DNA from 2 places in the Oceanobacillus locisalsi genome. Region 1 is predicted to be linked to the other one. Evidence: a T-box and tRNA genes for the amino acid it is inferred to sense, from the RefSeq annotation. Region 1 holds a T-box; the other holds one or more tRNA genes.
The links. The T-box of region 1 lies ahead of leuS (leucine--tRNA ligase). A T-box ahead of a tRNA ligase gene usually reads a tRNA of that ligase, here a tRNA-Leu.
Positions count from the first base shown of each region.

Region 2: it has a tRNA-Leu gene. The T-box ahead of leuS (leucine--tRNA ligase) is inferred to sense a tRNA for this amino acid. The anticodon was not compared.

Region 1 is NZ_JBHTKK010000043.1:306-7,745, forward strand. Features, by position in the region: gene ACFQ19_RS19760 (rhodanese-like domain-containing protein) at 285-593, opposite strand; gene ACFQ19_RS19765 (hypothetical protein) at 714-1,478, shown strand; gene leuS (leucine--tRNA ligase) at 1,626-4,040, opposite strand; T-box leader at 4,149-4,368, opposite strand; gene ACFQ19_RS19775 (class I SAM-dependent methyltransferase) at 4,586-5,152, shown strand; gene ACFQ19_RS19780 (hypothetical protein) at 5,180-5,569, opposite strand; gene ACFQ19_RS19785 (gamma carbonic anhydrase) at 6,055-6,582, shown strand; gene metK (methionine adenosyltransferase) at 6,631-7,440, opposite strand, start outside.
Region 2 is NZ_JBHTKK010000018.1:48,958-74,821, forward strand. Features, by position in the region: gene rsbW (anti-sigma B factor RsbW) at 1-313, shown strand, start outside; gene sigB (RNA polymerase sigma factor SigB) at 285-1,076, shown strand; gene ACFQ19_RS14035 (SpoIIE family protein phosphatase) at 1,073-1,678, shown strand; gene ACFQ19_RS14040 (Tex family protein) at 1,829-3,967, shown strand; gene ACFQ19_RS14045 (catalase) at 4,079-5,572, opposite strand; gene ACFQ19_RS14050 (SprT family protein) at 6,023-6,475, shown strand; tRNA gene ACFQ19_RS14055 (tRNA-Asn) at 6,735-6,809, shown strand; tRNA gene ACFQ19_RS14060 (tRNA-Ser) at 6,815-6,905, shown strand; tRNA gene ACFQ19_RS14065 (tRNA-Glu) at 6,922-6,993, shown strand; tRNA gene ACFQ19_RS14070 (tRNA-Asp) at 7,022-7,098, shown strand; tRNA gene ACFQ19_RS14075 (tRNA-Gln) at 7,106-7,180, shown strand; tRNA gene ACFQ19_RS14080 (tRNA-Lys) at 7,274-7,349, shown strand; tRNA gene ACFQ19_RS14085 (tRNA-Leu) at 7,360-7,445, shown strand; tRNA gene ACFQ19_RS14090 (tRNA-Leu) at 7,459-7,542, shown strand; gene ACFQ19_RS14095 (hypothetical protein) at 8,196-8,393, shown strand; gene ACFQ19_RS14100 (cytidine deaminase) at 9,127-9,546, shown strand; partial or broken gene ACFQ19_RS14105 (hypothetical protein) at 9,956-10,042, opposite strand; gene ACFQ19_RS14110 (Rrf2 family transcriptional regulator) at 10,439-10,915, opposite strand; gene ACFQ19_RS14115 (alpha/beta fold hydrolase) at 11,056-11,829, shown strand; gene ACFQ19_RS14120 (NADH-dependent flavin oxidoreductase) at 12,806-13,939, shown strand; gene ACFQ19_RS14125 (NCS1 family transporter) at 14,173-15,573, shown strand; gene ACFQ19_RS14130 (winged helix-turn-helix transcriptional regulator) at 15,702-16,073, opposite strand; gene ACFQ19_RS14135 (LLM class flavin-dependent oxidoreductase) at 16,280-17,326, shown strand; gene ACFQ19_RS14140 (NAD(P)H-dependent oxidoreductase) at 17,752-18,297, shown strand; gene ACFQ19_RS14145 (SDR family oxidoreductase) at 18,625-19,341, opposite strand; gene ACFQ19_RS14150 (NADPH-dependent FMN reductase) at 19,500-20,081, opposite strand; gene ACFQ19_RS14155 (hypothetical protein) at 20,272-20,430, shown strand; gene ACFQ19_RS14160 (glycosyltransferase family 8 protein) at 20,427-21,245, shown strand; gene ACFQ19_RS14165 (SDR family oxidoreductase) at 21,324-22,172, shown strand; gene ACFQ19_RS14170 (GNAT family N-acetyltransferase) at 22,229-22,708, shown strand; gene ACFQ19_RS14175 (protein kinase family protein) at 23,323-23,961, opposite strand; gene ACFQ19_RS14180 (hypothetical protein) at 23,961-24,086, opposite strand; gene ACFQ19_RS14185 (aconitate hydratase) at 24,784-25,864, shown strand, end outside.

The sequences.
Region 1 (7,440 bases):
GTCATTTAAAACGGCATTACGCGCTTTTCTCCCAGCTTTATAGATGAGAGAACTGTTTCTGAAATTGCCTGCAAATAACACTGCTGCGCAAGTACTTTTAGATCTGCCGCTATGTCGAATTTTATATAAAGAATACTAATACACGAGGAGACGAAAGGAATTTGCAATAAGCAACCACTGCTCTATGATACAAAAAGATATTCCACAAGATGCTATTTGCCTGCAGAATATCTTTTGGTTATGCATGTTGTTTGCATTCATCACGGAAGCTTATCATGAATGGACTACTTAATAATAATTTCTCCTGGCCATTCCAGCATACCGCCGCTCATATTTGCTGCGTTAAACCCTTGTTCCTGTAAAAAAGCTGCTGCATTATAACTTCTTCTTCCAGAACGGCAGACCATAATATATTCTTTATCCTTATCTAAATCCGTATAAGCATCTTGAATTTCTCCTAAAGGAATATGCAGTGCATTTTCAATCATTCCTTGAGCAACTTCTTCATCTTCTCTGACATCAATCACCTGAATATGATCCTTTTCTTTTATAGAATCTACTTCTTCCGGGGAATATTTCTTCATATCTTCCATTCCCTCTCAACTCCTTTTATTTCATTCTTTCTTATCATAATAAATGGAGAATGAATAGGTTTCAAATTGTTTGTTTAAACTAAGGCAAAATAAATCTCTTTACGAATAGAAGGTGATGCAATGACTTATATCAGTTTATTATTGTTGACTCTTTTCTTTGCTCCGGCAGAAACAGCAGCGCAGAGCGATGTACACCTCATCCATACTTATGAACAGGATGTCACTGGAGATGGTGAGAATGAGTTATTAGAGCTGAAAGGAAAATTATTTGCTCCGGATGGGGTGTATTATCAGGATATTTGGGTTGATATTTCAAGCCCTTCTACTGATAATACATGGCGAATTAATTATGGCGGAGGATATGATCCCGTATTACAATTTGCTGATTTAACGCATAACGGGGTAACGGACATTCTGTACCAAAGTCCGACCGGTGGAAGCGGCGGTTTGTATACTTCTCAGTTAAATCAATGGGAAAAAGATGATTTTATCGAACTGCCACTGCCAACTGAACAGCCGGTAAAAGGAGAATTTATGGATGGCTTCAAAGTATCCGTACAATTGCTGCCAAAGGAAGACCCCATCATTTTAGATGTGTCGGGACAAAAAGAAGAATATATTCGCTTAAAATTATATGATGACCAAGGACAGCTTTTAGAACCAACAACGCTTATGATTGACCCGGTTGCTTTTTTTGAGGTCATGGAAGTAGAAAGCGAACAGCAGGAAGGACTGAAAAGTTTTCAACAAATCAGCGGAGCATACCATGCTGATCAAATCGGAACGGTCGAGTCGGTATGGATTTATGATAAGAAAGACAAATGGATTCTTCTGGATACCACATTACAAACGGACCTTCCCCGTATAGAGGAGCCCGCTAAGTAAAAGGCAACTGTCTATATAACAAAAAGAAACCGGACGAAATCACATTCTGCACACAGAACCTCATTTGTCCGGTTTCTTACTTATGCTAAGAAGCATTCACGCAGCAACGTCGTGCTTTTTTGCGTCTGCTCCTTTCATAATAAATAATTAATTCGCTACCACATTAACCAGTTTGTCTGGAACAACAATCACTTTACGTATTGTTTTTCCTTCGACCCATTTTTTTACACTTTCTTCATTTAAAGCCATTTTTTCAAGTTCGTCTTTCTCCGTACCTGCAGGAACGCTCAGCTTAGCGCGAACTTTCCCCATTACCTGCAATACAACCTCAACTTCTTCTTGCACAAGTTTCGATTCATCATAAGCCGGCCAACCTGCTAAACTGATGGAATCCTCCTTGCCAAGCTTTTGCCAGATTTCTTCACACATATGCGGTGCAACTGGAGAAAGAAGCTTCACAAAGCCTTCTGCATAATTCTTAGGAATGGAATCCACTTTATAACATTCATTCACAAATACCATCATTTGGGAGATACCTGTATTAAAATGAAGATTCTCAAAGTCCTCTGTCACTTTCTTGACTGTTTCATGATACACCTTATCCAGCTCTGTTGCCGCATCATCTGTAATTCTGTCTGTTAATGATTGGTCATCATTCATATACAATCTCCAAACACGGTCTAAGAAACGGCGGGAGCCGTCCAAGCCGTTTGTGGACCAGGCAACAGAAGCATCCAGCGGCCCCATAAACATTTCATACAACCGCAATGTATCTGCGCCATGAGAAGAAATAATATCATCCGGATTAACCACATTTCCTTTTGATTTACTCATCTTCTCGTTACCTTCTCCAAGAATCATTCCTTGGTTATATAATCTCTGGAAAGGTTCTTTGGTAGAAACCACTCCAATATCGTAAAGGAATTTATGCCAGAAACGTGCGTACAGCAAATGAAGCACAGCGTGTTCTGCTCCTCCGATATAAATGTCAATCGGGAACCACTCTTTCAGCGCTTCCGGATCAGCAAGCTGTTCGGGATTATGCGGATCAACATAACGCAGGAAGTACCAGCAGCTGCCAGCCCATTGCGGCATCGTATTTGTTTCTCTTCGGCCTTTCATGCCTGTTTCCGGATCGACCACACTTACCCATGCTTCGTTGTTAGCAAGCGGAGACTCTCCCGTTCCAGAAGGTTTAATCTCTGTCATTTCCGGAAGTTCCAGTGGAAGCTCTTCTTCCGGAACAGTTGACATGCTGCCGTCTTCCCAGTGAATAATTGGAATCGGCTCACCCCAATAACGTTGTCTGGCAAAAAGCCAGTCACGTAAACGATACGTTGTTTGCTTCGTCCCTTTTTCGTTTTTTTCCAGCCATGCAATCATTTTCGAAATAGCTTCATCCTGGTATAAGCCATTCAGGAATTCCGAATTAACATGCGGACCGTCTCCTGTATAAGCTTCCTCTTCTATATTTCCGCCGGCGACAACTTCTTTGATTGGCAGCCCAAATACGCTGGCAAATTCATAGTCACGCTCATCGTGGGCAGGTACAGCCATGATTGCTCCGCTTCCGTAGCTCATCAATACGTAGTCTGCTACCCAAATTGGCATTTTTTCGCCATTAGCAGGGTTGATTGCATAAGCTCCTGTGAACACACCTGTTTTTTCTTTAGCAAGATCGGTACGTTCCAACTCCGATTTCGTTTGCACGTCTTGCAAATATTTTTCCACGGCTGCATTTTGCTCTGCAGTAGTAATCTTTTCTACAAATTCATGTTCCGGTGCCATCACGGCATACGTAGCCCCGAACAAGGTGTCTGGACGTGTTGTAAATACGGTGAAAGTTTCTTCATGTCCTTCAATGGAAAAGGTCACTTCAGCACCTTCTGAACGTCCAATCCAATTACGCTGCATTTCTTTTAAGCTCTCCGGCCAATCCAGTTCTTCCAAATCAGAAAGCAGCCGATCGGCGTATGCTGTTATTTTTAGCATCCATTGTTTCATCGGTTTACGGACAACCGGGTGTCCGCCGCGTTCACTCTTTCCATCAATAACTTCTTCATTAGCCAAAACAGTTCCCAACGCAGGACACCAGTTAACAGCTACTTCATCCATATAAGCCAGATCATTTTCGTACAGTTTTTTAAAAATCCATTGCGTCCACTTATAATAATCAGGATCTGTGGTATTTATTTCTCTGTCCCAATCATACGAAAAACCGAGCTCTTTAATTTGTCTTTTAAAGATTTGAATATTTGCTTCTGTAAATGCTTTTGGACTGTTCCCTGTATCAATAGCATATTGCTCCGCTGGAAGTCCGAAAGCATCCCAGCCCATCGGATGCATAACTTCATAACCCTGCATTCTCTTCATTCTTGCTAAAATATCTGTCGCTGTATATCCTTCCGGGTGACCAACATGCAAGCCTTGGCCGGATGGATAAGGAAACATATCAAGCGCATAAAATTTTTCTTTATTGGAAAATGTATTTGTTTTAAATGTGTGATTATCATCCCAATACTTTTGCCATTTTTTCTCGATTTCCTGATGTGGAAAACTCATCGTCTTTCTTCCTCCTTCGTCACTCTTGTAACATTCCATCTCTCATGAAATTAACATGTATATCCTAAATTGACTAAAAACAGGTATAAAAAAAGCCACTCATCCCAAGAAAGGGACGAGAAGCTGTATTTATTCCCGCGGTACCACCCAAATTAACGCTTAAAACGTTCGCTTGACATCGATAACGTAGATGAAACGGCAGCAACTACTTTTTCATTGCCGCAACCTAAAAAGGTGAGTTCACACGCCCGTCAGTAGCAGTTTGCACCACCCACTGCTTCTCTAAAACTGACCTGACCTATTACTATTCCTTTTTTATCGTCTTTCATTTTATGATAGATACTGGAATTATAATGAAATAAACATACCCTGTCAAGTTGGCTCAAATGAGTCCTCCCCTTAGTATACACATAATTTTTCAATTGGAAACAGGATAGGAGGGAAAAATTTCATTCTATCCGGATTACCCGCAGGAAACATAAACGTGTTTTTCTTGTTATAATGAAAACTACATTTTTCAATATCATACACAAGGAGACAACAACATGTTATTAAACATTTTAACTTATGCACACACTCTATTAAAGGAAAGTCTTGAAGAAGGAGATGTTGCCATTGACGCTACCTGCGGGAATGGGAATGATACATTATTTTTGAGCCGGACTGTGGGAACAGCAGGGAAAGTGTATGGTTTTGATATCCAGGCACAGGCTATTCAAAAAACAAAGGAGAAACTGCTGGAAAATGACTGCCACAATGTATCTCTAATCCTGGACAGCCACGAAAAGATACATAGCTATATGGAAGAAACTATTTTAGGGGGAGCTATTTTCAATCTTGGTTATTTACCACAAAGTGATAAGTCCATTATCACCAAACCTCACTCCACACTAGCGGCTATCCGGATTATATTAGAAAAACTAAAAACAAACGGACGGCTTATCTTAGTTATTTATTATGGGCATCCAGGCGGCGAAGCAGAAAAAGAAGCGATTCTTTCTTACACATCAGAATTGGATCAAAAGGAATACCAGGTGCTTAGGTACCAGTTTATCAACCAGCAAAATCAAGCTCCATTTTTAATTGCTATCGAAAAAAAGAAACGTTCCTGAAAATGAACAGGACGTTTCTGATATTTGTTACGTAATTCCCAGAAATAATAACCGGAAAAATAAATTCAAGAAATGACCCGCTGTCATGATAATAAATATAATCAGCGAAATCATGAGTACACGGGATCGTAATGTCTTATATTTTTTTGGATAAGGAATCCAAATATACGCTGATATAATCATAAGCGATACCGAGTAGAAGTAACCGAATATATTAACCCACTGACGCAATGCAGCAGCATCGCCCAGTTCAGGGCTCTGCAAATCATTTAATTGATACATATATCCAGTCACAAAAATAATGGTTAACAGCACAAAATAACCATACGTTGTAAGGCGCAACCATTTTTGCTCATCGCTTATCAGTATATAGACACCGATAAAAAACAAAATCCCTATTACAATTTGAATCAACATAAAAGTACAACCCCATTTTTAACGATAAATCAGTTTTATTCATGACATGCAAAACGTTGTTTTCTCTCTATAGAAGTTCGCCTGTATGTATGGATCGTGCATCATCCATCGATTAAAACAGATTTATACCACTGCTTATTCCAGATATGCTGGAACAACTGTTACTCCTCCTATTGTTCATTTAAGAATATAGAATCACTTCAAATAGCATGTATCTTTTTATATTTTTGCTATCAGGAAGCAACTAGCTTATTTATTCTACCATAAAAAGATGTGTACCTGTAGAGGTTAAAAAGAAATAAATATACATTCAAACTAATTATCCACTCTGGAAAATGCGCTAGAATAATTGCCTAGAAAATAATAAGTTTTTTCTAAAATAGGTACGCTCAAACAGGGTGAAACCGTCTGCTCCGTATCTGTCTTTCCGAATCCCGCTTCCTTTGCTATACTTTAATCAATACGACATTATTGGAGGAATACGGATGATTGAATCTTATAAAGGAAACTCCCCGTCCATTCATGCTTCTGCATTCATTGCTAAAAATGCTGTCATTAACGGGGATGTGACCATTGAAGAAGAAGCTAGTATCTGGTTTCACACAGTTATACGCGGCGATGTCGCTCCTACAAAAATCGGCAAACGCACCAATGTGCAAGACCTTTCCATGTTGCATCAAAGTCCTGATATGCCGTTAATCCTTGAAGATGATGTAACTGTCGGACATCAAGTTACGCTGCATTCAGCGACCATACGTCATCACGCACTTATTGGCATGGGTTCTATTATTTTAGATGGTGCAGAAGTTGGGGAATATGCCTTTGTCGGCGCTGGCAGCCTTGTACCTCCCGGAAAGAAAATACCGCCGAGAACATTGGTTATGGGCAGACCGGCTAAAGTAGTACGTGAGTTGACGGAAGAGGACTTTCAGGAAATGGAACGTATCCGCACCTCCTATGTAGATAAAGGGCAGTATTATTTAAAGGAAACAGCGATGGGGATGGATAAATAACACAATTAAAAAAACGTCAGACATCTGCAGAGATACCTGACGTTTTTCTTATTTTGCCGTTAGTGCTTTTAATTCTTCCACTTTATCGGTTTTTTCCCATGGAAATGTAATATCCGTGCGTCCGAAATGACCGTAAGCGGCTGTATTTAGGAAAATAGGTCTTCTTAAATCAAGCATAAGAATAATCCCGGCCGGACGTAAATCAAATAACTCCCGTACCGCTTCTACTAATTTTTCCTCGCTGATTTCTCCTGTACCAAATGTGTTAATGGAGATAGAAACAGGCTGTGCCACGCCAATCGCATATGCTAATTGCACTTCACATGAATCCGCAAGACCTGCTGCAACAATATTTTTAGCAACATAACGGGAAGCATATGCAGCAGAACGATCCACTTTCGTTGCATCTTTTCCGCTGAAAGCACCGCCGCCGTGTCTTGCATAGCCTCCATACGTGTCCACAATAATTTTTCTGCCTGTCAGACCGACATCTCCTTGTGGACCGCCTAAAACAAAACGTCCTGTCGGATTAATAAAGTATTTCGTTTTATCATCCAGTAATTCACTCGGTACAACCGCTTCTACAACATGTTTAATAATATCCGCTTCAATTTGCTCATTTGTAATATCTTGATGATGCTGCGTCGAAACAACAATCGTATCCACACGCAGCGGCTGGTTATTTTCATCATATTCAACAGTTACCTGCGTTTTACCATCTGGACGAAGGTAGCCGACGATCTCTTGTTTTCGGACATCTGCTAATCTTTTGGATAAACGGTGAGCTAAAGCAATCGGCAACGGCATCAGTTCATCCGTCTCATTGCATGCATAACCAAACATTAATCCCTGGTCTCC
Region 2 (25,864 bases), on a different contig from region 1:
GCATGCATATGAAGAAAAAGAATCCGGTGAAATTACCGTCGGCTTTGGCGTATATGATGACCGCATGGAAATCATGGTTGCTGATCGTGGAGGAAGTTTTGATCTGGAAGAAATAAAGAATGGCACGGGGCCATATACAAACGATGAACCAGTTGAAAAAATCCGGGAAGGGGGTTTTGGCCTGTTCTTAATTGAAGCTTTAATGGACGAAGTAAAAATCAACAATAAATATGGCGTAATGGTTATTATGACTAAATACAATAGAGAAGAAGAGGTGGACATGGATGACGACCAAATCTCAACCATTCAATAGAGGGGGAGATGAGGTTTACCAGTGGATACGTGCGCTTAAGGAAGATCCGACAAATGAAGAAATACAGGAAAAAATCGTTTTAGCTTATCAAAATCTTGTTGGATCTATTGCCCGAAAGTACTCCAAAAACAGTGCTATTCATGAAGACCTTGTACAAGTCGGCATGATTGGATTACTCGGGGCAATTAAGAGGTACGACCCTTCCTATGGTAAGTCGTTTGAATCATTCGCAATCCCAACCATTATCGGCGAAATAAAACGATTTATACGGGATAAAACATGGAGTGTGCATGTCCCTCGCCGTATTAAAGAATTGGGGCCGAAAATCCGAAAAAGTGCTGATGAACTGACGGCTAAAAATCAAAAATCTCCTACCATTCAAGAAATCGCAGAATACATTGGCGTACCAGAAGAAGAAGTATTAGAAACAATGGAAATGAGCAAAAGTTATAAGGCACTATCTGTTGATCATAAAATTGAAGCTGATTCAGACGGCAGTACCGTTGCTATCCTTGACTTAATTGGCAATGAAGATAACAGTTTTAATAATTCAGAACAGAAAATGATGCTTGAAAAAATTCTTCCTGTTTTATCAGAACGGGAACAGGTCATTTTAGAATGTACCTATTTTAAAAATATGAGTCAGAAAGAAACGGGAGAATCGCTGGGTATATCCCAGATGCATGTCTCACGTCTTCAAAGGCGAGCACTCCGTAAATTACGAGAAACCATGCAATCGGAAAGCACGGAGGTATTCGATTGATTTCCGGTAAGTATGTAGATGTTTCCGTTTATCAAAAATCGAAGAAAGGTAACCATTTTTGTGGAGACAGTTACTTTTTTATAGAAGAAGACCAGTTATTTTTAGGAGTGCTTGCAGATGGTCTTGGGAGCGGAGAAAATGCAAAAGAATCTTCACAAGCTGTGATCGATATTGTGAAGCAGTATAAGCATCAAACAGTAAAAGAGATTATTGATTTATGCAATAAACAGCTTGTAGGCATGCGCGGTGCAGTGATGGGGATTCTAAAAATAGACTTTATTGATCAGACTTATACGTTTTCCTCTATCGGAAATATAGGGATTATTATTTTGGAACAAGGATGTAAAAAGAAGCGAAATATTCCAAGCTCTGGATATCTTGGCTCGCGTTATCGGGGAGTAAAGGTAATGACAGAGAAGTTAAGTGATGGAACAAATTTTATTGTATTTTCCGATGGGGTGAAAGATAAAGAATTATCAGCGTATTATTTCACAGACTATAATGTAGAACGGATTACCGATCTATATGCCCAAAACATTGATAATACCAGACAGGACGACACAACATTAATGGCTATTAGATATAAAGGTGAAAAAGGTTGATTTGTTATGAAATAACATGGACATTGGTTCCGTTGTTAAGGATGGCAAATCAATCTTTTTAGTATGTTAGAAAGCATGAGTTTGTTTATTTTGATACAATAAGGAAGGATAGTAAGGAGGAGAAATATAGTGAATGTAGATGAAAAACTCATGGAAATTGTATCAAAAGATACCAGTGTACAAGATAGTATTGTTTCTAAAGTTATTTCTCTTTTGGATGAGGGAAATACAGTTCCGTTTATTGCCAGGTATCGAAAAGAAGCAACAGGCGGATTGGATGAAGTAAAAATAAAAGAAATACAGGACAGATGGACGTATGTTCTTAATCTGTCTGAACGAAAACAAGAAGTGCTTCGTATCATTGACGAGCAAGGTAAATTGACCGAAGAACTAAGAAATGACATTGAAAAAGCGACACAGCTTCAAAAGGTAGAAGACTTGTATCGCCCTTATAAACAAAAACGCCGTACCAGGGCAACGATTGCCAAAGAAAAAGGACTGGAGCCGCTGGCGCTGATTATTTGGGAACAGAAGGAAGCAGTAGATGTCGAACAACAGGCAGCCCAATACTTTTCAGAGGAACACGAGCTGCATACAGTGGAAGCAGTGCTTCAGGGAGTTAATGATATCATTGCCGAGTGGATTTCAGACGAACCGGCTTATCGTGAATTTATTCGAGATACCACAATGAAGCAAGGAACAATACAATCTGAAGATAAAAATAAAGAAGCGGATGAAAAGCAGGTATTTGAAATGTATTATGAATACAGTGAGACCATCCGATCTTTGGTTTCTCATCGTATTCTTGCGTTGAATCGCGGTGAAAAAGAGGGCATTTTAAAAGTGCAGGTGGAAGCACCTGTGGATAAAATCATTTCCTACTTGGAAAAAAGGGTGATCAAAAACGATTGTCCGCAACATATCAAAGAGCTGTTAACAGCTGCTGTGGAAGATAGTTATAAAAGACTGATTGAGCCCTCTGTGGAAAGAGAAATACGCAATGCGTTGACAGAAAAAGCAGAATCACAGGCAATTGAAGTTTTTTCTGTGAACTTAAGAAACTTATTACTCCAGCCGCCGCTAAAAGGGAAAGTGATTCTGGGAGTTGATCCGGCTTTCCGTACAGGTTGTAAGTTAGCTGTTGTGGACGAGACAGGGAAAGTTCATCAAATTAATGTGATTTATCCGACTGCTCCAAAGAAAGATGTGAAAGGTGCAGAAAAAGTTGTCCTCCATATTATTCAGCAGTTTGGCGTGGAGCTGGTTGCGATTGGAAACGGGACAGCATCTCGAGAAACAGAACAATTTGTTTCGGATATGTTAACCAATAACAACCTGGATATTCCATATATTATTGTGAATGAAGCAGGAGCAAGTGTATATTCTGCATCCGCCCTGGCAAGAGAAGAATTCCCCGATTTACAGGTAGAGGAAAGAAGTGCTGTGTCCATTGCAAGACGGGTACAGGACCCATTGGCCGAATTGGTGAAAATTGATCCGCAGTCGATTGGTGTTGGTCAGTACCAGCATGATGTCAGCCAAAAAGAGCTGTCCAATTCTCTGACATTCGTTGTGGAAACAGCGGTTAACCAGGTAGGAGTTAATGTGAATACTGCATCTTCCTCACTTCTACAGTATGTATCTGGTTTAAGTAAAACCGTAGCGAACAATGTGATTAAGAAGCGGGAAGAGGAAGGAAAATTCACTAACCGCAAGCAGCTGAAGAAAATTCCGCGTCTTGGTGCCAAAACATACGAGCAGTCTATTGGATTCTTGAGAATTGTGGATGGGGATACATCATTCGACCGTACCCCGATTCACCCGGAAACCTATCCACAAGCAAAAGCACTGTTACACAAGCTTGGATTTGATGAAAAAGATCTGGGGACAGAACCTTTGCAGAAAAAAATGGAAGGAATCGATAAACAAGCTGTTGCAGAAGAACTGGAACTTGGTTTACCGACGTTAGAGGATATTATTGAAGCGCTGAGCAAGCCAGAACGCGACCTGCGCGATGATTTTCCGCAGCCGTTATTAAAGAAAAATGTAATGAATATGGAAGATTTAACCACTGGTATGGAATTGCAAGGAACCGTTCGGAATGTCGTAGATTTCGGTGTCTTTGTTGATATCGGTGTAAAACAAGATGGACTTGTGCATATTTCTAAAATGTCTAAGCAGTTCGTTAAGCATCCAATGGATGTTGCTTCTGTCGGAGATGTTGTCACTGTTTGGGTTGATGATGTCAACGTACAAAAAGGAAGAATTGCACTTTCTATGATTCAGTAAAGAAGAGAAATCAAAAAAGGAACTTAAGTATTTGTTAAGTTCCTTTTTGTTTATAAAAAAGAAGACGCTCGCCTTTAAGGAAAAAGAGAGCGTCTTTCTTTTGTTTTGCTATTATTTTACGGATTCTTCGTTTGCAGCTTCCACTTCATCAAGTGAAATACCAATTGCTTCTGCAACGCCTTTTCCGTATTCCGGATCAGCACGATAGCAATTGTTGATATGACGAAGTTTAACGGATTTAGAAGCTGGTGCAATATCATTCGCTGTATTTTGGAAGAGCGCTTGTTTCTGCTCATCTGACATTAAGCGGAATAGTTTACCAGGCTGTTCATAGTACATCGTATCATCTTCGTCAAAATCAAAGTAATCTGCATTCACGTCTGTACCAAGCTGCAGTGCAGGTTCTTGATGCTCTTTGCTGTCTTCCCATTCACCGTATTGGTTCGGACTATAGCTGACTTGTCCGCCTGTATAAGGGACAACACGCATAGCGCCATCACGGTGATATGGATGGAAGTTTTTCGCGTTTTTCGGATAGTTAACAGGGATTTGCCAATGGTTCACGCCTAGACGATAACGTTGCGCGTCTCCATAAGAGAATAGGCGGCCTTGCAACATTTTATCCGGAGAAAATCCGATTCCCGGAACAATGTTCGTTGGTGCAAATGCTGCCTGCTCTACTTCCTCATGATAGTTTTCAGGGTTTTTATTCAGCTCTAATTCGCCAACTTCAATAAGCGGGAATTCATCTTTATACCATACTTTTGTCAGGTCAAACGGGTTGTAAGGCATATTTTGAGCTTCTTCTTCTGTCATTACTTGAATATACATTTTCCATTTAGGGAAGTTACCTTCTTCAATGTTCGTGTATAAGTCACGTTGATTACTTTCACGGTCTTCACCAATTACTTTTGCTGCTTCTTCGTCAGTAAGGTTTTCGATTCCTTGTTCTGTTTTGAAGTGGAATTTAACCCAGACACGTTCATTATTTTCATTGTATAAGCTGTATGCATGGCTTCCAAATAGGTTCATGTTACGGAATGATTTTGGAATACCGCGATCAGACATTACAATGGTAACCTGATGAAGTGCTTCTGGCAAGTTAGACCAGAAATCCCAGTTTGCATCAGCATTCTTCATGTTTGTTTTTGGATCACGTTTAACAACATGGTTCAAGTCAGGGAAACGTTTAGGGTCTCTCATGAAGAATACTGGAGTGTTGTTACCAACTAAGTCCCAGTTTCCTTCTTCTGTATAGAACTTCATCGCTGTTCCGCGGATATCGCGTTCTGCATCTGCAGCACCGCGTTCACCAGCTACAGTAGAGAAACGGATAAACATGTCCGTTTGCTTGCCAACTTCTGAGAAGATGTCTGCTTTTGTATATTTAGTAATGTCATTTGTAATAGTTAGTGTTCCATAAGCTCCGGATCCTTTAGCATGCATACGACGTTCAGGGATAACTTCACGGTCAAAATGTGCAAGCTTTTCAAGGAACCAAAAATCTTCCATTAGTAATGGACCACGTTTACCGGCTGTTTTCGAATCATCATCATTTGGTACAGGAGCGCCAAATGCGGTGGTCATTTTTCTTTTATCGCTCATAAATTGTTCCCCTCCTAGTAAATTAACTACAATTATTATAATAACATAATAAATAGTAGATTGCTATTAATATTCTGTGTTATTTATATGACATTTTTTAATAAATATATAGAACTCTTCTTTAACAGTGAAAACCGTATTTTTAAACAGGAGGAACGTAAGATTTATTTTCTGTTCATAAGAAATGTGAGGGTATACTTAGGATTCTATTTATTATCAATTGTATATATTAATTGAGAATTTAGAAGAGAAGTGAATGATGAGGTGCAAGAATGAAAGTTCCTGATATATCCTTGTTATGTTAAAATGAATCATTATGAGATGCATTATTTTTGATGTGGTCTTTCATGACATATTTTAATAAATAGAGAGAAGTGAGCCGTGGGGGCATTTCTAAGAAATGAAGAATCTCAGGTTCATGCTTTATTGAAAAGAGGAGCGAAAAAACGGATGAATCAACTATCAGATGAAGAATTATATCAATTGGTTAATCGGCTGTCAGAAACTTTTTTTCATAAATCCTTTCATGATAAAGCGCATTTTAATTCCCGCTTACGAACAACTGGCGGCAGGTACATTCCAAGTAAACGGCTGATTGAAATAAATCCGAAATATGTATTGGAATTTGAAGAAGAAGAACTTCACGGTATTATAAAACACGAGCTTTGTCATTATCATTTACATATTGAAGGAAAAGGATATCAACATCGGGATAGAGAATTTAGAGAACTGCTAGCCAAAACAGGATCTCCCCGCCATTGTAAACAATTGCCTTCTCAGCAGAATCGTTACCGGTATACCTATGAATGCGAAAAATGTAAAATGACTTATAAAAGAATCCGGAAAGTAGATGTTTCCAGATTTCGATGCGGAAAATGCAAGGGAAAATTAATTCGAATTTAATTTTAGATTTAAGTATTGACGAACAGATATGATACGTGGTAAATTAATTAAGCTGACATGAGATGACAATTTGTTTTTCAGCAATTGTACGTCACAGTTATTGTCAAATTACTTGGAATGCATCTACTTATTTCTAAGCCGAAAAAAGTTTTTAAGAAATTTTAAAGATTTTGTTGACAAAAAACAGGATATATTGTACGATATTTCTTGTTGTTGCTTAATAAGGATATTACATAGCAAGTAACTGATTACTTTACATTCCACAGTAGCTCAGCGGTAGAGCAATCGGCTGTTAACCGATAGGTCGTAGGTTCGAATCCTACCTGTGGAGCCATTATTGGAGAAGTACTCAAGTGGCTGAAGAGGCGCCCCTGCTAAGGGTGTAGGCCGTGTAAGCGGCGCGAGGGTTCAAATCCCTCCTTCTCCGCCATTTTCATTTTTATAATGGCCCGTTGGTCAAGTGGTTAAGACACCGCCCTTTCACGGCGGTAACACGGGTTCGAATCCCGTACGGGTCATCTTTTTAAAAATTCAAAATAAATAATTGGTCCGGTAGTTCAGCTGGTTAGAATGCCTGCCTGTCACGCAGGAGGTCGCGGGTTCGAGTCCCGTCCGGACCGCCATTATTGTTGGGCCATAGCCAAGCGGTAAGGCATCGGGTTTTGATCCCGTGCACCCCAGGTTCGAATCCTGGTGGCCCAGCCATTTTATTTTTTAGAAAGTGTACATGCGGATACTATTACTAATAATAGTATTTTTTTATTGATAGAGACTATAGAAAGTCATTTATATCAAATAGAGCCATTAGCTCAGTCGGCAGAGCATCTGACTTTTAATCAGAGGGTCGAAGGTTCGAATCCTTCATGGCTCACCATTTTAATATTGCGGATGTGGCGGAATTGGCAGACGCGCTAGAATCAGGCTCTAGTGTCCGTTGGACGTGGGGGTTCGAGTCCCTTCATCCGCACCATATTATATTCTTTGCGGTCGTGGCGGAAAGGCAGACGCGTCAGGTTGAGGGCCTGGTGGGTGAATAACCCGTGTGGGTTCGACTCCCACCGACCGCATTAAATGTGAAGGCGGATATAACAAGAGTTATAGGATCTTGAGATTTTAAAAGCACTCATTCCGATTTATGGAATATGAGTGCTTTTTTAATGTTGTGATACCAGGGTGGTACCACGTCAATATATGGATGAAAATGGATTTTACTTATTGTTCGGATTTAAAAGTATAAAATACTCGACAAAGTTCATCTAAACTCAAATTGTTTAAACAAACATATTTAGGTCTTGTTAATAGAATTTCTAACTGTTTGAGATTTTGTTGATACGTATTTGATAGATTTAACTGCATCAGTTTGTTGTTGAGTTAGATGGATTTTTCCATGCAACGACCTCCAATTCTTCACATATTGTAAAACAGCGTTATGGTACGTTGGGCTAGATGAATCATTAAAAAATTGTCTGATTTGCCGGCAGTTTCTCTTTGCTTATTTGGAAACAAATGTTCATACACATTGTAAAAATAAATTTATCCATGTCAAAGTTTTTGCAGCTTGGTAGTTGTAAACGAATTACCGACACAGTAAATAATCAAGTGGATGATGCACACATTATCTGATATAATATAGATGTAGATATTATTATTTTTAATAAAAATGCATATACTGATTACCATAAGGTGGTGATTGGTATTGAAGAAAAAAGGAGGAAGAAGAATGATTTCAAATACTCCTGAGAAAAAATCAGCTAAAGCTGTTAGAGAAGATGTAGAAGAACGCAGATTACGAGCTATTTCAAAACGAATTGATACGTCAAAGCTAGACTTAGATGATGTATTACTTGTCGATCGTTTTGGAAATGTAGATATAACACCAGACCATCCTCAATATAAATTTTGGACGGAAGATGACTAATGAAACCAGGTTACATTTATGAATTGAGATTCCCATTTGAAGAAGGGCAGGTGCTAAAAATCGCCCTGTCTTTATTATTATGTTAACTCAAGATAAAAATAAAGCAGTGGGGTTGAAAATAACTGGTACACCAAGATTTAATCGTGTACCTATTTTAGATAGCCCTAATTCTGGTTTATCTAAAGCGTCTTATGTACAATGTGATACTTATGCTGTTTTCAGTAATGAAGATAAAATACCTAGAGGAAAATTAAGCGAGTATGATAATTATATTTTTGTGTTTGAATGTTTGAAAAATTTTTAGATGTTTAAGACCAAAATTAAACCAAACTAGCTGTAAGATTGAATCAAAAGATGTAATAAAGAAGAATCAATGTACTTATGTATAAAGTACGCTGAAACTAGATTTGAGGGTCTGGTGGGTGAATAACTCATGTGGGTTTAACTCCCGTCGACCGCATTAAATGTGAAGGCGGATATAACAAGAGTTTAAAACTCTTGAAATGTTAAAAGCACTCATTCCATAGATGGTAACGAGTGCTTTTTTAATATTGTAGTAACAGCTTGGTGCCATGTTTGTTTAAAACGACTGTTGTTGCTTTGATAAAGTCTGATAGAATTATCTTGATAGATTGATTAAGAAAATTTAACAAACGGGCAATTTAATTGAGTAACATAACTCAGTTTAAGTCACAAAATATGCTGCAATTATCATTTGCTAGGGGGAATAACAATGGACATAGAAAAGAAACTGTATGATTCAGCAGTTAAATTAATTAAAGCCAAATACTCTTCAGGTTGGGGTGGCGCTGCTACAATGGCATTAGAAGATGGTACGATTTTAACAAGTATAGCCCCTGAAGTCATTGTTGCATCTACTGAATTATGTATGGAAACAGGAGCAATCCTTGAGGCTCATAAACTTGGAAAAAAGGTGACTCATTCCATGTGTTTGGTGCGAGATGATGAGCATTCAGAATTTAAGGTCTTATCTCCTTGTGGTGTATGTCAGGAAAGACTATTTTATTGGGGACCAAGTGTAAAAGTAGCAGTTAGTATACCTGGAAAAGATGTTGTTTTTAAAACCTTATCAGAAGTACAACCTTACCACTGGACAGCTGCTTATCCAGATGAAGACTTATTTGATGCCTAAAGTTCCGCAATTGGGTACGGTTGTTTAATAAGACTTCTTTGTATATGTTAAAGTAGGTTAGAAGATTAACTGAAACACGAAACACTATCTTATTTGAAACTGATAATGTTTGATTTTTGGTCTTATTTTAAAGCTTATTTCATGCCAGAAAGAAGGCGTGAAAATAGAGATTTAATGAAGTAATGAGAGTATAAGAAAGTACGTATAGCAAGTTTTAGTATACTTGGTACGATATTATCCGATGAGGATCTGGTAGGTGAATATCTGTGTGGATTCGACTCATGACGTCCACATCAAATGTAAAGTTGATTATATCAAGGGTTTTAAGCTCTTGGAATTTTAAAGTGCTCATTCCAAAGATGGAAAATGAGTGCTTTTTTTAATGGATTTGCACCAGTTTTATACCAGCTTAATACAAGGGTGTAGAGGCAACATCTCTTTCATACTTGCGAATCCAATAATACATTTGATTCGCCTTCATGCCCTGTTCTCTACACCACGCGGCAGCTTACATACCACTAGCTTTCCAAGCATCATATCTTGCTTTCCATTCTGTTCTTTTTTCTGCATTTGTCATCGCATAACCTCTGAATGATTTTCTATGGAGATTATCTCATGCGTGGTTTATAACTTGTAGGTGGGGATTATTTGACGCTTACATTAAATGTAAAGGCGGATATAACAAGAGTTTTAAACTCTTGAAATGTTAAAAGCACTCATTTTCCATCTATGGAATGAGTGCTTTTTAGGTTGGATCGACTCAATGTCTGGATGCAAATAGGTATATGGAAGGGGATTAATTTTAAGAGAATTTAAAATGGGATCTCTATTATTATACTTATGAAGATTGTGGAAACTAATCGCAATTGTATTTTAATAAAATGTGATTTCCTCAATCAGCATCTTCAACATTAGAAAGCCAAAAATTTTGTAATTCGTTCGTGCTATCCTGTTGAACCTTATTGATACTATGAAGCAAATCAGATAAGTAAACCTGTTGCATTTTTTGTTCAGTAGTTTGCTGAATTTCTTGAAAGTATGCAGCTGTAATCTTTTGTATGTTACAACCAACTATGCAATCTGGATTTGTTTGTGTCTTCAAGTGCAAAAGTTGTCTGTTGCCTTCTACAGCATTGTAAATATCAAGCAGACTTATTTTTTCTGGTTCACGAGCCAGACTTGGATTCGGATGTCCATGAACACTGATAAGAAGACCTCCCTTTTTTAAAGAGGACATAATCTGTCTGACATAAGAAGGGTGTGTGTTTATGCTCTTAGCGATAGCCTTACTGGATAAATCCTGATCCTTGGAAATATAAATAAACGACAAGATATGGATTGCATCGCTAAATTTCGTTGAATATTTCATTCAGTCACCTCCATTAATACATTTTTAGTATAACACAACTTGACCTTATTTTCATTTGTTGTTATTATAATTCATGCAACTGGATGTTAATTTTATTATAACAACTAGTTAATTTGAGATATAATAAAGGAGTGTACTTAATGAACTGGGCTAAAACGAATGATGGCTTGGAAATTTATTATGAAATAGAAGGAAATGGGCCTACTATTGTTTTTCAATCTGGTTATATGGGAATTCATGATATCTGGAATCACCAGATTAAAGCAATAAAGAACTCTTATCGTTGTATCACACATGACAATCGAGGCTACGGTCTTTCCAGCAAACCTGTAGATTCATCTTTCTATACTACAGAAAAAAATGTTGCCGATTTAAAGGCTGTACTTGACGCTGCTGAAGTGACTGACTCATTTTTGTTAGTTACTCATTCTTTAGGTAGTGCGGCAGCTATTGCGTTTGCTGATAAGTATCCGCATCTTGTAAAAGGAATTATTATGATGGGGGGACCTACTATTTCGGGCGGAGCAATAGAAGGTGAGTCGCATGAAGAAATGTGGGCTGCCCATCAAACCACTCCAAGCGATGCTGCGAATTTTTATAAAAAACTGGGGTGTTCTGAAGAAATTGCTTTGGAGGCAGGTAAATGGCAACCAACAGTATTCAAAAATCAAACTAGAGCAATTCTTCATTATCAACCTGATTCGAATGCTTTAAACCTTCCAATGCCTATGTTGGTTGTTCATGGCACACATGATGTTGTTTCTCCAAAAGAAGTTGTTTATACTATTGTTGACACATTTACTCATGCAAGGTGGGTAGAGCTTGATGGATTAAACCATTTTCCACAGATAGAAGCTCCTGAAACAATCAATAAACTAGTTCATGACTTTTATACGGAAATCAGTGACAATTAAACGGAGAGTGAATAAGGTCCTAAAAAAAGGTGAATCTATCTAAAAAATAAGGGTCAACACTAAAATCTATGGTTGGAAAATATAAATAAATGTAATACTGGAAACCAACTCTAACGGCGGTTTTGGTGGACGAGTAAGCACAACGGTTTTCGATAGGGTGAGTAAACGTAGTCCCAGTATGAAGATCCCTAAGAAAAAGCATTCTTCTTTTACCCGCGAGGCATAAGTGCGACTATAGCTCTGTTTGCGCCTGCTGGCTTGCAATCACTTTAGTTCTTCTTTATTGGAGAGATTAAGGACAAGCCAATGGAAAGCATAGTGTATTTCCACAGTGGTAAATTACAGCAAAATGAAATCACTATGTCACCCTTAGATTTTGATAAAGAACCAAAAATAAAATAAGAGAGTGTTTTGAAAAAGTCAAGTTATTAGGTATCTTGGCTTTTTTTTTAAAACGTAAAAGTTTTTCTTTCTTAGGGTGTAAAAAGTTATTTTGTAATGACAGTAATAATTAGCTCAAATACGTGCGAAGTTATTATATTTCTTTATACGTAAGTGAAAAATAGTCCATACCTTTTAATAAGTGTGGACTATTTTTCACTTACGACCGCATAAAAGAGAACAGATACTAGTTTGGCGTAATAAAATCATTTTATTAAACAATAAAGAGGATCTGATACAGGGGCTAATTTCCATATGTAAGTAATTTTAGTGTATAGGTTGACATATCGAAAATTATCGAATAATATGTATGCCATGAAATTTAATAGAGATTTTCATGTTCTGACTGATATAACCATCCGGAACTTTAGTATCCAAATATAGAGATAATGGATTTATTATCGTTAGACATTGTCTTACGTCTAAAAAAGATGTGCAAGTTGCTTTTTTGCTTATCATTCCGTTATTTCCCGAATAATTGATGAAGTAAAAATATCTAGCGATGAAGTTTCACTATACAGGAGGCATTGTAGCAATGAATAAAAAGTTTGAACCATTATTTGAAAAAGTAGCATTACCTAATAAGGTAGAATTGAAAAATAGATTTGTCTTGGCACCACTTACACATGTATCTTCACACGATGATGGTACTATTTCTGATGTTGAAATTAATTATATGGAGCAACGTTCGAAAGATGTAGGCTTGGCAATTTCTGCAGCCAGTAATGTGACTGATTTAGGAAAGGCATTTCCAGGACAACCCTCTGTTGCGCATGATTCAGACCTGGATGGTTTGAAGCGGTTAGCTAAAGCGATGAAGAAAAATGGAGCAAAAGCTATCGTGCAAATACATCATGGCGGAGCACAATCACTACCATATTTAACACCGAACGGAGATGTAGCTGCTCCAAGTCCTGTTACTTTGCAAAGTTTCGATGAAAAAGGGGAGCATGATGCTCGAACAATTACGCATGAAGAAATTGAACAAACCATCACAGCATTTGGGGAAGCAACACGCAGAGTTATCGAAGCTGGGTTTGATGGTGTAGAAATTCATGGTGCAAACCATTATTTAATCCATCAATTTGTTTCACCATATTATAATCGTCGAGATGATGAGTGGGGAGAAAATAAATTGAAATTCCCGATGAGAGTTGTAGATGAAGTTGTGAATACGGCTAAAACTTATGCAGAAGATACATTTATCGTCGGTTATAGATTTTCACCAGAAGAAGCAGAAACCCCTGGTATAAGTATGGAAATCACGGAGGAGTTAGTGAAAAACTTAATCAACAAATCGCTGGATTATTTACATGTTTCCTTAATGGATATACACGCTAAAACGCGTGAAGGTAAATATCAAGGGGAAGAAAGAATTAAATTGCTGCATCAGTGGATAGACGGCCGTATGCCGTTAATTGGTATTGGCTCCATCTTTACTGCGGAACAAGCACTTGAAGCTGTAGAATCAAACAATGTAGAATTATTAGCCCTAGGCAGGGAAATTCTATTAGATCATCGTTTCATTAATAAAATTCAAAATGGAAAAGAGGAAGAAATCATGTCAGAATTCGATCCTTACAGAGAAGATTATCATGATTTACCGCTTGATTTATGGAAGCAATTTAATGATGGTTTCTACCCATTGCCAAGAACGGATGAGAAGTAATCTTTTGAAGGAATGGGAAAAACGCTATAAAGTGATATTCAACGCTTTGTGGCGTTTTTCTTATGGTCTTTTGCTTTACATATTTTCAAATCATTTTTGTAGCTGCGTTTCCTCTATTTATATTCGCTTACTGAATAATAAATCCCTTAACAATTAGTTGCAGATGAAGACTTTTTCGTTCAATATAGCTCATAGATAAGAAAACAAATATTTTAAACATAGGAGTTGGAAACATGTCTAAGAAAGTAAACGGTGATGAGCCGCTAGAAAATGCAGATGCAGCAGCACAAACAGATTCCCTGCAACCTTTAGGCCCGGAAGATAGAGAGATGGGAACTTTCGGATATAGTGCATTATGGATTGGTGACGGTGTGAATATGGGAAATATGACACTGGGAGCAAGTGTTATTGTTGCCGGGTCTGCAACACTCAATATCTGGCAAACTTTTACTGCAGCTATCATCGCGATTGGTATTATATCGCTTATGTTTGCATTAAATGATCGTGCCGGGTATCGTACAGGCATTCCCTATGTAACACAATTAAAAATGTCATTCGGTGAAAAGGGGACGCTCGTATCTTCTTTGCTTCGTGCTGTGCCAGCAGTCATATGGTATGGTATTCAAAGCTGGATTGGCGGTACGGCATTAAATGAAATATTTATAATTATAAGTAATGGTGCTCTGGATAATGTTGCACTCGGTTTTATTATCTTATTAGCTATCCAAATCTTACTCTCCATGAAAGGCTTTAAGAGTATTAAATGGGTCGAATCGGTTGCATCTGTTGTTCTGATGGGAATAGTAATTACTGTATTTACTATTTTAGTGACAAACCACAGTGAAGCGATAAGGGACACATGGATTAACACATCAGGTTCTTGGGGAATTCCTTTTTGGGGATTTATAATGATTTTTCTAGGTAATTACGCAGCTATTTTCCTGAGTGCTGCTGATTACTCAAGAGAGCTGAAAACAGGTTATTCAGATAAAAAAAGAGGATTGCTCTACTTCATTCCGATTGTTATCGCATATGGTTCAGTTATTACAGTAGGTGCGATGCTTGCAAGTGCAACTGGTTTTACAAATCCGGCACGCGGTTTGCCGGCATTGTTTGATAATGTGTATATTGAATTATTTATTTCTGTATTTATTGTATTTGGTTCCATTGCAGTAAACATGGTGGCAAATATTGTAACACCGACATATGTTATCCAATTATTTACAAAGTTGAATTATAAAATAGCTGTGACAATTACAGGACTGCTTGCAGCCGTTTCCTTTCCCTGGATACTTGTTCAGGATGACAATGCAAAAGGATTAGACATGTTTGTTCTCACTTATTCCGCCTTTTTGGGGCCGATGATAGCAATCCTGCTTGTTGAATATTACCTGCTTAGAAAACAACATATTGATGTAAAAGAATTATATAAAAAAGATGGTCAATTTGCTGGAACAAACAAAGCTGCAATTATTGCGATGCTTATAGCTGCAGGGTTGGCGTTTATACAAGTCGACTTAGCCTGGATTATTGGCTTTGTATCTGCTGCTATTATCTATCCGCTTCTTATGAAGTATACTTTCAAAAAGTCAGCGTTTAGGAAAAATACAATTTTTGAGAATAATAATCAGTAATCAAAAAAACACCGATTTCCAAAGGGGGGATCGGTGTTTATGATTACTGATAACAGGAAAAACACCAAGTCACTCATTATTAGAGTAACTTGGTGTTTTTTATGGACTCATTTCTGTAATAAATGGAATTAGTTTTCCATCACTTTTTCATTATCTTCTCCATATAAATTCTCTAAATGCTCCAAGTGGTTAAAGCCCCAAGTTCTCATCGATACTAATAATGGCTTTAATCCATGACCGTAATCTGACATGGAATATTCCACTTTTGGAGGTACTTGTTGATAAACTTTGCGATCAATGATGTTATTATATTCTAATTCTCTTAATTGGGAAGTTAACATTTTTTTCGTGATTTCCGGAATAGCTCGTTGCAATTCGCTAAAACGTAATGTTTCATTCTCCATAAGATGGAATAAAATAATCGGCTTCCATTTACCAGAAATAATATCTAATGCAGCTTGAAGTTCTTTACAATTTTCGCCTGTAGGTTGATTTGCCATTTTATTATCTCTCCTTTATAAGAGTATGTTTTAATCCTTTATATATCATATGGTTTCCTAAAAGTAACTAGGTTTAAATAAAGTGCCTTCTTTCTAAAAAGAAACTTTAGGTTTATTATAACCCTAGTAACCAAATGAATACAATACTATTCTTTGATTTATTTTATTAGTATTTATACGAAAAAGTAAAATGAGGAGGTTTACCTATGGATATAAATGTTGACCAATTGCAATTTGGCCTGGATACATTTGGTGATATTGCTTATAAAGATGATACAAAAGAACGAATGAGCTATGAAGAATCATTGCGAAACATTGTGGAAGAAGCAAAATTAGCGGATGAGCATGGGGTGGATGCAATTGCCTTGGGCGAGCATCACCGTGAAGAGTATTCCATCTCAAGCCCGGATACGGTTTTAGCTGCACTTTCCTTAGTAACGAAGAATATCACGCTCGGTACAGGGGTTACAGTTTTAAGTTCTGATGATCCAGTAAGATTACAAGAACGTTTTGCGACCATTAATGCTTTATCAAATGGGCGCGCTCAAATGATGATCGGGCGTGGAGCCTATACGGAGTCTTTTCCGCTTTTTGGTTATGATTTAAGAAATTACAATGAACTTTTTGAAGAAAAGATTGCGCTTCTTAATGAGTTAATTAAAAACGAACCAGTTACTTGGAAAGGAAATCTCACGCAATCCCTTGATCATGTTCAAGTTTATCCGAAATTAGAGAAAAAACTGGATGTTGTCGTAGGTGTGGGCGGTACTCCAGAGTCTATTGTTCGTGCAGCAAAATATAATTTTCCTGTTATGTTAGCCATTATTGGCGGGAATCCAGCACGCTTTAAGCCTTTTGTGGATCTTTATCACAAAACAACGCAAGAATTAGGGAATCCGCCTCAATCTGTAGGAATGCATTCTCTGGGCGTTATTGCTGAAACGGATGAAGAAGCCAAAGAGATTGCGTGGGACTATATAAAAGCTACGATGGATAGAGTGTCCAAAGAACGAGGCGGGGCACCGATGAAAAGAGAACACTTTGAATACGAAGTCAATCATGGAGCGTATTATGTTGGAAGTCCAGAAACCGTTGCCCGGAAAATTGCCCAAATGATACCAGCTGTTGGTGTGCAGCGATTTAATTTAGTATATAGTGTGGGAGGACAACTTCAAAAGCATCGCTTCCAAACGATTCGCCTTTATGGTGAGAAAGTAATTCCAAGAGTCAAAGAATTACTAAAAAATAAGTAATGAATCAAAATGTATAATCAATCGTTTTTCATTCATATATAGCATGCTAAAAGTAGTGTGTGTCCTAAAACATATGAAATGAAAATATTGATTTAACAACATCTGACCTACCCAAAACGAAAGTAGTAAAAAGTTTCATTTATCCCAAAAACCTGCCAAATTATTTTTGGCAGGCTTGGTTTTTTAGGAAACTAAATTATTTGATGGCATTTCAATGCATTTTCCATGGCTTTTCATTTTCTTTAGGCTGAGGCGTCAAATTTAATTTTTATTAGCATGATAAATGCGAAATCTCTTGTATGCCAAATGGTTTCCTAAAAGTAACTAGGTTTAGTTAAAGTGCCTTCTTCACATAAAGAAACTTAGGGTTTATTATAACCCTAGTAATCAAAAAAACACAATTTATACAAAGGAGTTAATATAAAATGAAAACCCTAGTACTTGTTTTTCACCCCAATTTATCCGAATCCCGTGGTAATCGTCACTTAGTGGAAGAAATTAAAAAGCACCCGGATACTACTGTTCATAATGTTTATGCGTCTTATCCGGATGAAAAAATCGATGTGCAAACAGAACATGAACTGGTAGAAAATCATGATCGCATCATTTTCCAATTTCCTTTCTATTGGTACAGTGCACCTCCATTGCTGAAAAAATGGTTGGAAGAAGTCATTGTCTATGGTTGGGCTTTTGGAACAAACGGAGATAAATTTCAGGGAAAAGAAGTCATTGTTGCTGTAACGACAGGCGTTGCCGAGGAAGGTTATACTGCAGAAGGGGATGTTACATTCACCGTAGCCGAACTATTACGTCCTCTGGAGGCAGCTGCTAACTTTGTCAGTGCAAACTATCTGCCGCCATTTGCAGTAAATGGTATAGGGCATAAATCGGATGAAGAGCTTGCAGCAATTGCGAAAGAATATGTGCGTTATGTATTGAATCCAGAACAAACACTAAACTCTGTTCGTTAATGTAGTAATGAGCTGCCGTAAATAAAAAAGCAATAAAAAAGCTTTGTGTATAATAGATAAAATAAACCAAACCTCCAGCTTAACTTTGACGGGTTTGGTTTATTTTAATTCAGGCTTGAATCAGTAGGCAAGAGGGATTTATGGTGCAGTCCTTCCTGTAATCTATGACTGATAGTATGTTAGAAATAATAAATGCTCCCTGTATAGCTTAAGAGAATGTTTATTATTCTCTGTCCGCTATAAAGAGAGCATATCATTGTCATTTCCTGCGAATGCAAAATCGTTCTTTGTTTAACATGGGCAGAAGCAGGAACTTACTATTTTCTATTAGACTAATCTGTGTCCGCCTTCCACATGCAGAATCTCCCCAGTAGAAAATTCGTTACGCAGTAAATAAATAACACTTTCTGCAACATCTTCTGGTTGGCCGGCACGATTTACCGGCAACATTTCTGCAATGGAGTTATAGAATGCTTTTCGCTCTTCTTCAGGCATACCATAACGGGACGGCGTGTCAATCACTCCAGGAGAAACAACGTTCACGCGGAGAGGAGCTAATTCTAAAGCTAGTGTTTGGCCGAGACTGGATATTGCAGCATTAACAGCTCCAAGTGCTGAAGCACCTTCCATTGCTTTAAACGCTACAACGCCAGAGAAGAGTGTAATGGAACCATCTTCCGGAAGATACGGTACAGCGTATTTTGCAGCATGATACTGTCCCCAGAATTTTCCTTCAAACAAATGACGATCTTGTTCAGAGTCTGTTTCCGTAAAGTTGCCGTACGTCGCAATTCCTGCAGTAACGACTAACGAGTCAAGTTTTCCAACGTTCTCAAAAAATGCTTGTACTTCTTTTTCAACTGTAAAATCAAGCGTATACGTTGTTATATCGGAACCGATTTCTTTCTTAGCCTGTTGCAACTTGTCTTCAGAACGGCCGGCAATTACTACCTCTGCGCCTTGTTCAACAGCTAATTTTGCTGTTTCTAAACCAATACCAGAAGATCCGCCGATAATAACGATTTTTTTGTTTGTCAGTTTCATATTTACGTTCGCCTCTTTTCAATTAGTATTTTGAATAAATAATTTGTTCTTAATATTGAAAAATCACCTGTCAAACTCCTTCCCCAAAAATAGAGTTTGAAACTCCATTTAGTGAGGCGGAGAATAATAGGCGCTAATTTCTTGAAGGAAGTTTTACTTTATGCGAAGCTTTTTTCTTTTCGTACAGATTTAAGTGCAGTCGACCAGGCAACAACATCATCAATCATCTCGCCAAATCTTGGTTTATGCACTTCCATTGGTTTGAATGTTGCCATGTTTTCAAAGTCATTAAATAAGCTGAAGGCACCTTGTGGTTCGACAGTTGCTACTTTTAAATTCGATAATGTTGTACGCAGGGCAAGGGAAGCTGCGATACCTAGAGTAGAACCATAGCTTACGATACCAGCTGCTTTATGATGCCATTCCTCACCTAAATAATCTAAATGGTCTTTAAGAGCGGAAGGGAAATTTTTGTTATATTCCGGTGTTACAAAAATAAATCCGTCAAAGGAATCAATTTTTCTAGACCATATACTTTGCTCTTCCGTTGCGTATTCTTTATTTGTCATAAGTGGCGGGATAGCTTCGTTAAAACGTCCAAGACCGCTTTCTTTAATATCAACTATTTCAAATTCTGCATTGATATCTTTATTATCTGCAAAATCTTTTACCCATTCTGCAACTTGCAAGTTCACACGTACATCACGTGTACTTCCTGTGATAATACCAATTCTTGTCATGTTAAAACCCTCCATGTAAAATGATATAAAATAAATCAAATATAAGATTGTATTCATTTGATTACTAGAGTTATAATAACCCCCAGAGTCTCTTATTGAAAAGTAGGCACTTTAATTAAACCTAGTTACTTTTAGGAAACCAATTGATATAAAAAGGTTTTGAAGGCATAATTATAAGGAGAAATTACAAATGATGAATCAGTCTGCAGGTGAAAATTGTAAAGAATTTCAAGTTGTGTTCGATGTTATTTTGGAAAAATGGAAGTCACTGTTTTTATTTCCTTTTATGGAGAATAAAGCATACCGTTTTAGCGTAATGCAACGAATTGGGAAGGTTATTTTTCTATGAATATTCTGGTTACGTTAAACAGTCATTATTTACATCCTCTGAAGGTTATGCTGACTTCTCTTTTTTCCAATAATCCGGGTGAATCTTTTTCGATTTATCTAATGCATTCCACCATTGATGAACAAGATTTAAAAAAACTGGAATTATACATTCAGGATTATGGACACACATTAACAGTTCTTACAGTAGACGATGCTTATTTTGCCAACACGCCTACCCTCAAGCACTTTACCACCGAAATGTATTACCGGTTGTTGGCTTTTAAATTTTTACCCGAGAATTTGGACCGTATTTTATATATTGATCCAGATATTCTCGTTCTCAACCCTGTTCGGGAATTATACGACATGGAAATGGAAGGATATTTATATGCTGCTGCCTACCACAGCTTTATAAACGTCAAAGATGTGAATAAGCTTAGGCTGAATGCATATGAAATCGATGAATATTATAATTCCGGGGTACTTCAGATGAACTTGCCTCTGCAAAGAGAATGGGTGAAGGAACAGGATATCTTTACTTTTGTCGAACAGAACCGGAAACGACTGCTTTTACCTGACCAAGATATTTTGAATGCACTGTATTCCACTAAAATCAAAAGCTTAGATGAAAAAATCTTTAATTATGATGCAAGATACTACCGTTACTATAAATTAAAGACCAATGGGTTTTTCGACATTGATCATGTATTGCGCTACACGGTATTTCTTCATTTTTGCGGAAAGAAAAAGCCGTGGCATAAGAATTATAACGGAAAATTTCACGCTCTGTACAAACATTATGAGAACATGGCTTTTAAGGAGGAAGTACGTTAATTCATTGCTATAGTTTCAAAGTATATTATTTATTTCTGCTGTGCATAGGGCATTATTTTAAGGAGGGTGAGAATATTTATGGAAAGAAAAACAGCCTTGATAACAGGGGGAAATTCAGGGATTGGCTACGCAACAGCTGCTGAGCTGGCGAGACAAAATTATCAGCTCATTTTAGTGTGCAGAAATGGCGAAAAAGGAGAAGAAGCTCGTCAAAAAATAATAAACTCTACTGGCAATAAGGATGTTGATTTACGCATTGCTGACTTGTCCTCTCAGCAGGATATACGGGAACTGGCAGAACAAGTTCAGAAGCATTATACAACCTTAGATGTTTTAATAAACAATGCGGGTGGCGTATTTGGTCAATACCAGGTAAATAAGGACGGTTTTGAAATGACTTTTGCGGTGAATTATTTGGCACCATTTTTATTAACGCATTTGCTGCTTGATACATTGAAAGCTTCCCATCCGGCGAGAATTATTAACATTGCATCTGTTGTGCAGGATAAACATTTTCATCCGGAAGACGCTGTCCATCAAACGTCATCCGATTATGCAGGGATGCAGGCGTATAAAACAGCTAAAACGGCTGTGCTTATGATGACGTATTATATGAGTAAACGTTTGGAAAACAACGGCGTTACGATTAATGCGCTGCACCCGGGCTTTATTTACACGCCGCAAGCAACACGTCTGGCACCAAAGTGGCTGCGTCCCGTGATGAAGTTATTTTCAAAAAATCCGGAACAAGGTGCAGCAATTCCAATTTATCTAGCAACTTCCGATGAAGTAGCAGACACGACAGGTGCGTTTTTTAAAGACAATAAGATAGAGCAGACTTCTCCTATTACGTATAATGAAGATCTTCAAAAGGATCTATATACCAAAAGTATGCAATGGACAAAATTGCGTACGGATGAGGAATGAGGAAGTAAAATAAACATTGTGCATCAGTATATGAATGAGATGGGGGATGCAGTTAAATGGGAATAATTATAAGAAAAGCAGTAAAAGCTGATTTTGCTGCCGTTCAGCAGGTTGCTCAAACAGCATGGGAAGCGGCTTATAAAGATTTGATTCCGATGTCGGTTCAAGAACAATTTTTAGCAAAAGCGTATTCTATCGATCAACTCCATCATAAACTGGAGAAGACAACCTTTTTCGTAGGGGAAATGGAAAATGACGTTGTGGCATTCGCAAATCTGCATCGAAGTAAGCAAGAAAATGATCTTTCTGCTATTTATGTTGCTCCTGCATTTCAATCCAAAGGCTTGGGCAGCGCACTTTTAAAGGAAATAAAGAAGGCGTTACAAAGCGGCGATGAACTAGTGGTTTACCTGGAGAAGGGGAATCACCAAGCAGAAACATTTTACCGGAAGCATGGATTCACGTATGTAAAAACGTTTAGCGAGACTTTATTGAATCATACTTTTCAAACGGTAAAAATGGCTGCAGTTATTTAGCGTATGGTCGAGTGAATATAAAAAATCAACTTTCGCACCTGAGAATAAGCATATAACTCTTGCTGTTCCAGGATGAACATGATTTCTATTATCATGCTTACTTTTCGTTCAATCATGCTTTTATTTTTTGAACAAGATAGGCTGTACAGTTTCCGCTCCGGCCAAGCCCTCCGCTTTCCGACGTACAACGGTTTTTGATGGGGCGAGTAACCGCAGCAATGTTGTCAGGTTAATGAATTTTCAAAAGATTATAGTTGCTACTAGCAGATAGCATGAAAGCTAACTAGCGGAGGAAAAATACGGAGACTCCTGTGGGAATGCGCAGTGTGAAGACCCCGCAGAAAAAAAGCGAACTTCTTTTTTTCGAGGAGGCTGAGGACAAGCCCACGGAAAGCGTAGTGTTTTTCCGTAGCGGTCATATTAACCTGACAACATTGGTAACCGCAACCCCAGGACGTTGCGTTCTTAGGAAAGCAAAACGGTCCGCCGCAGCGGTCGCCTTACACCTTACCATCTATTCCTGTCAAGGGAGGTAACAAAAGAACGACCAACTCCTGTTTCTCTGGAAATGAAGCTACTTTTTAAGGTGCGAAGTTGAGTAAAAAGGAAAAGAGTCAGCATTTCGATCTTTTCCTTTTTTGAGGTATATATTTATACAGACGGTACAACTTTGTTATCGTATGCATCACCCATTTTGGAACCTTTTTCGGGAAAAAAGGGCGTTGATAATATTGTCTGTAAGCACGTTTTAAATCGTCCCATTGCGTGCATGCTTTTTCTTGGGAAAACCGTGCTACGTCAATGATGCGCACGTTATCATTGTTTGTCAGAATCAGGTTATGCAAGTGTATATCTGAAGGATTTAATCCAACACTTCTTGCATATTGTAAACCATTGTCCACATGCTTGATATGGTAAGGTTTTAGGGGGATTCCTTCTGCAAGACATTCAAAAAATGTTTTGCCTTCCATAAAGTCCATTACCAGATAATTGATGCCTGCTTCATAAATAGCGGGATAATAGGTGCTCCCATTTAATTTTTCATAGTTTTGTTTCTCTTCTTCTGTAATTTGATTGTATTGCGGATAAAATATTTTAATGACCCTGTTTTCATATTTCATTTTAAATACGGCTGCACTTCTTCCCATGCCATACAGCAATAAATCGCTATGATGCTGAAGTACATGGACACGTTTAGTGTTGTCAGCAAATAAAACAGTGGATACATAGTAGGCGTATATAGAGTGTGTCATTATTTTTTAAATGTGCCTTTCCTTTTGGCAATTTCTTTCTTGATAACAGGTACGGCATGCTTTTGTGCTTGTCTTATTCCTTCTTTTACCATTCGCGACTTTAGAAGCTTGGTTAGTTTAGACATCTTTTTTCCTCCTTAAAGTAAGTGTGGCGAAAGGTAATAAAAAGAGACCTTTGCCCACTTGTTTTTGGACAAAGGTCTCGCAAGCAACCGTTGAAACGCTTGCCAGCAGTGCCGAGGATTTCTCCTGTAATGACGACAGCTGCTATTATGCTACTCCCCTTTGAGGTTATTGCAATACATGTTTTTATTTATTATATAGAGCTTATTCTGTAAGTGCAATAATGAATGCATTTTTTTGGTATCTGCCTTTCTTTTCATAATATAATGAAGGTAGTTCCCTGTTTCTTATGCTTTTTTAGGGTAAATATATATATCTAGAATCGGGAAGGAGCGGGGATAGAGTAGAGGCGATGGGAAGATGGCCTTTACTTGCTTTCATAAGCTCTATTATGAGACTCATTTTGAGACTTGTTATTGGAGGTGAACCTTATTGGAATGGGGGGATCGATTTTCTGATAGCTGGTTTTGCTTACAGTGTTGTTTTTTGCCGAGATGAGAAGGAAAAGAAAATCAAAATAAAGCGAATGTTATTTGATAATATGTGTAGAAATAATTGCTTAGAATAGCAACGGATACATGCCGGAAAAAAACGATGGTCTTTTCGGCACAATAAGCAGTTTAACTTTATTTGATACGTGTAATAATAATTATATAAGCATATTCTAAACAAGACAGTATACCATAAGGAGGAGAAATCATGCAGCTTAATGCAGCTCAAAAATTAATTCAGGATCATTTGCTGTCAGGAGAGATGAAGGCTGGAGAAGAAATTGGTCTGAAGATTGACCAGACTTTGACACAAGATGCCACAGGTACAATGGTTATGCTGGAATTGGAAGCGATGGGCATCGACCGGGTCAAGACGGAAGCTTCAGCGCAATATGTGGATCATAACTTGATTCAGGAAGATTTCCGTAATGCGGATGACCATTTGTTTTTACGAAGTGCAGCTCAAAAATTTGGTGTTTATTACAGCAGACCTGGAAACGGTGTCAGCCATCCTGTTCACATGCAGCAACTGGCACGTCCTGGCAAAACCTTATTAGGTTCCGACAGTCATACATGCGCAAATGGCTGTATGGGAATGCTGGCTATGGGAGCAGGCGGTATCGATGTTACGTTGGCAATGGCCGGCGAACCTTATTATGTAAAAATGCCGCAGATTATGGGGATTGAATTGAAAGGAAAATTACCTGATTGGGTCAGTGCTAAAGACGTCATTTTAGAGATGCTTCGTCGCCATGGCGTAAAAGGCGGTGTAGGCAGAGTCCTTGAATACTATGGACCAGGTGTGAAAGAATTATCTGCCATGGATCGCCACGTTATTGCCAATATGGGAGCAGAACTTGGCGCGACTGCTACCGTATTTCCATCAGATGAAGAAATAAAGCATTTTCTAAAACAGCAAGGACGGGAAGATGAATGGATTGAATTAAAAGCAGATGACGGAGCGGTTTATGATGAACATGAAGAAATTGATTTATCTGAGCTGGAGCCTTTGATTGCGAAACCATCTAGTCCGGAAAATGTTGTACCCGTTTCTGAAGTGGCTGGAGAAGATATTTACCAGTCTTATATCGGTTCTTCTGCTAACCCGGGTTATCGTGATTTTGCAATTGCCAGTGAGATTGTGAAGGGAAAAGAGATTGCCAATGGTACTTCCTTGGATATTAATCCAACTTCTCGTCAATTGTTGGAGCAGCTTGTAGAAAATGGACATATTGCGAATTTACTGTCCGCAGGCGCCCGGATGCACCAGGCAGGCTGTAATGGATGTA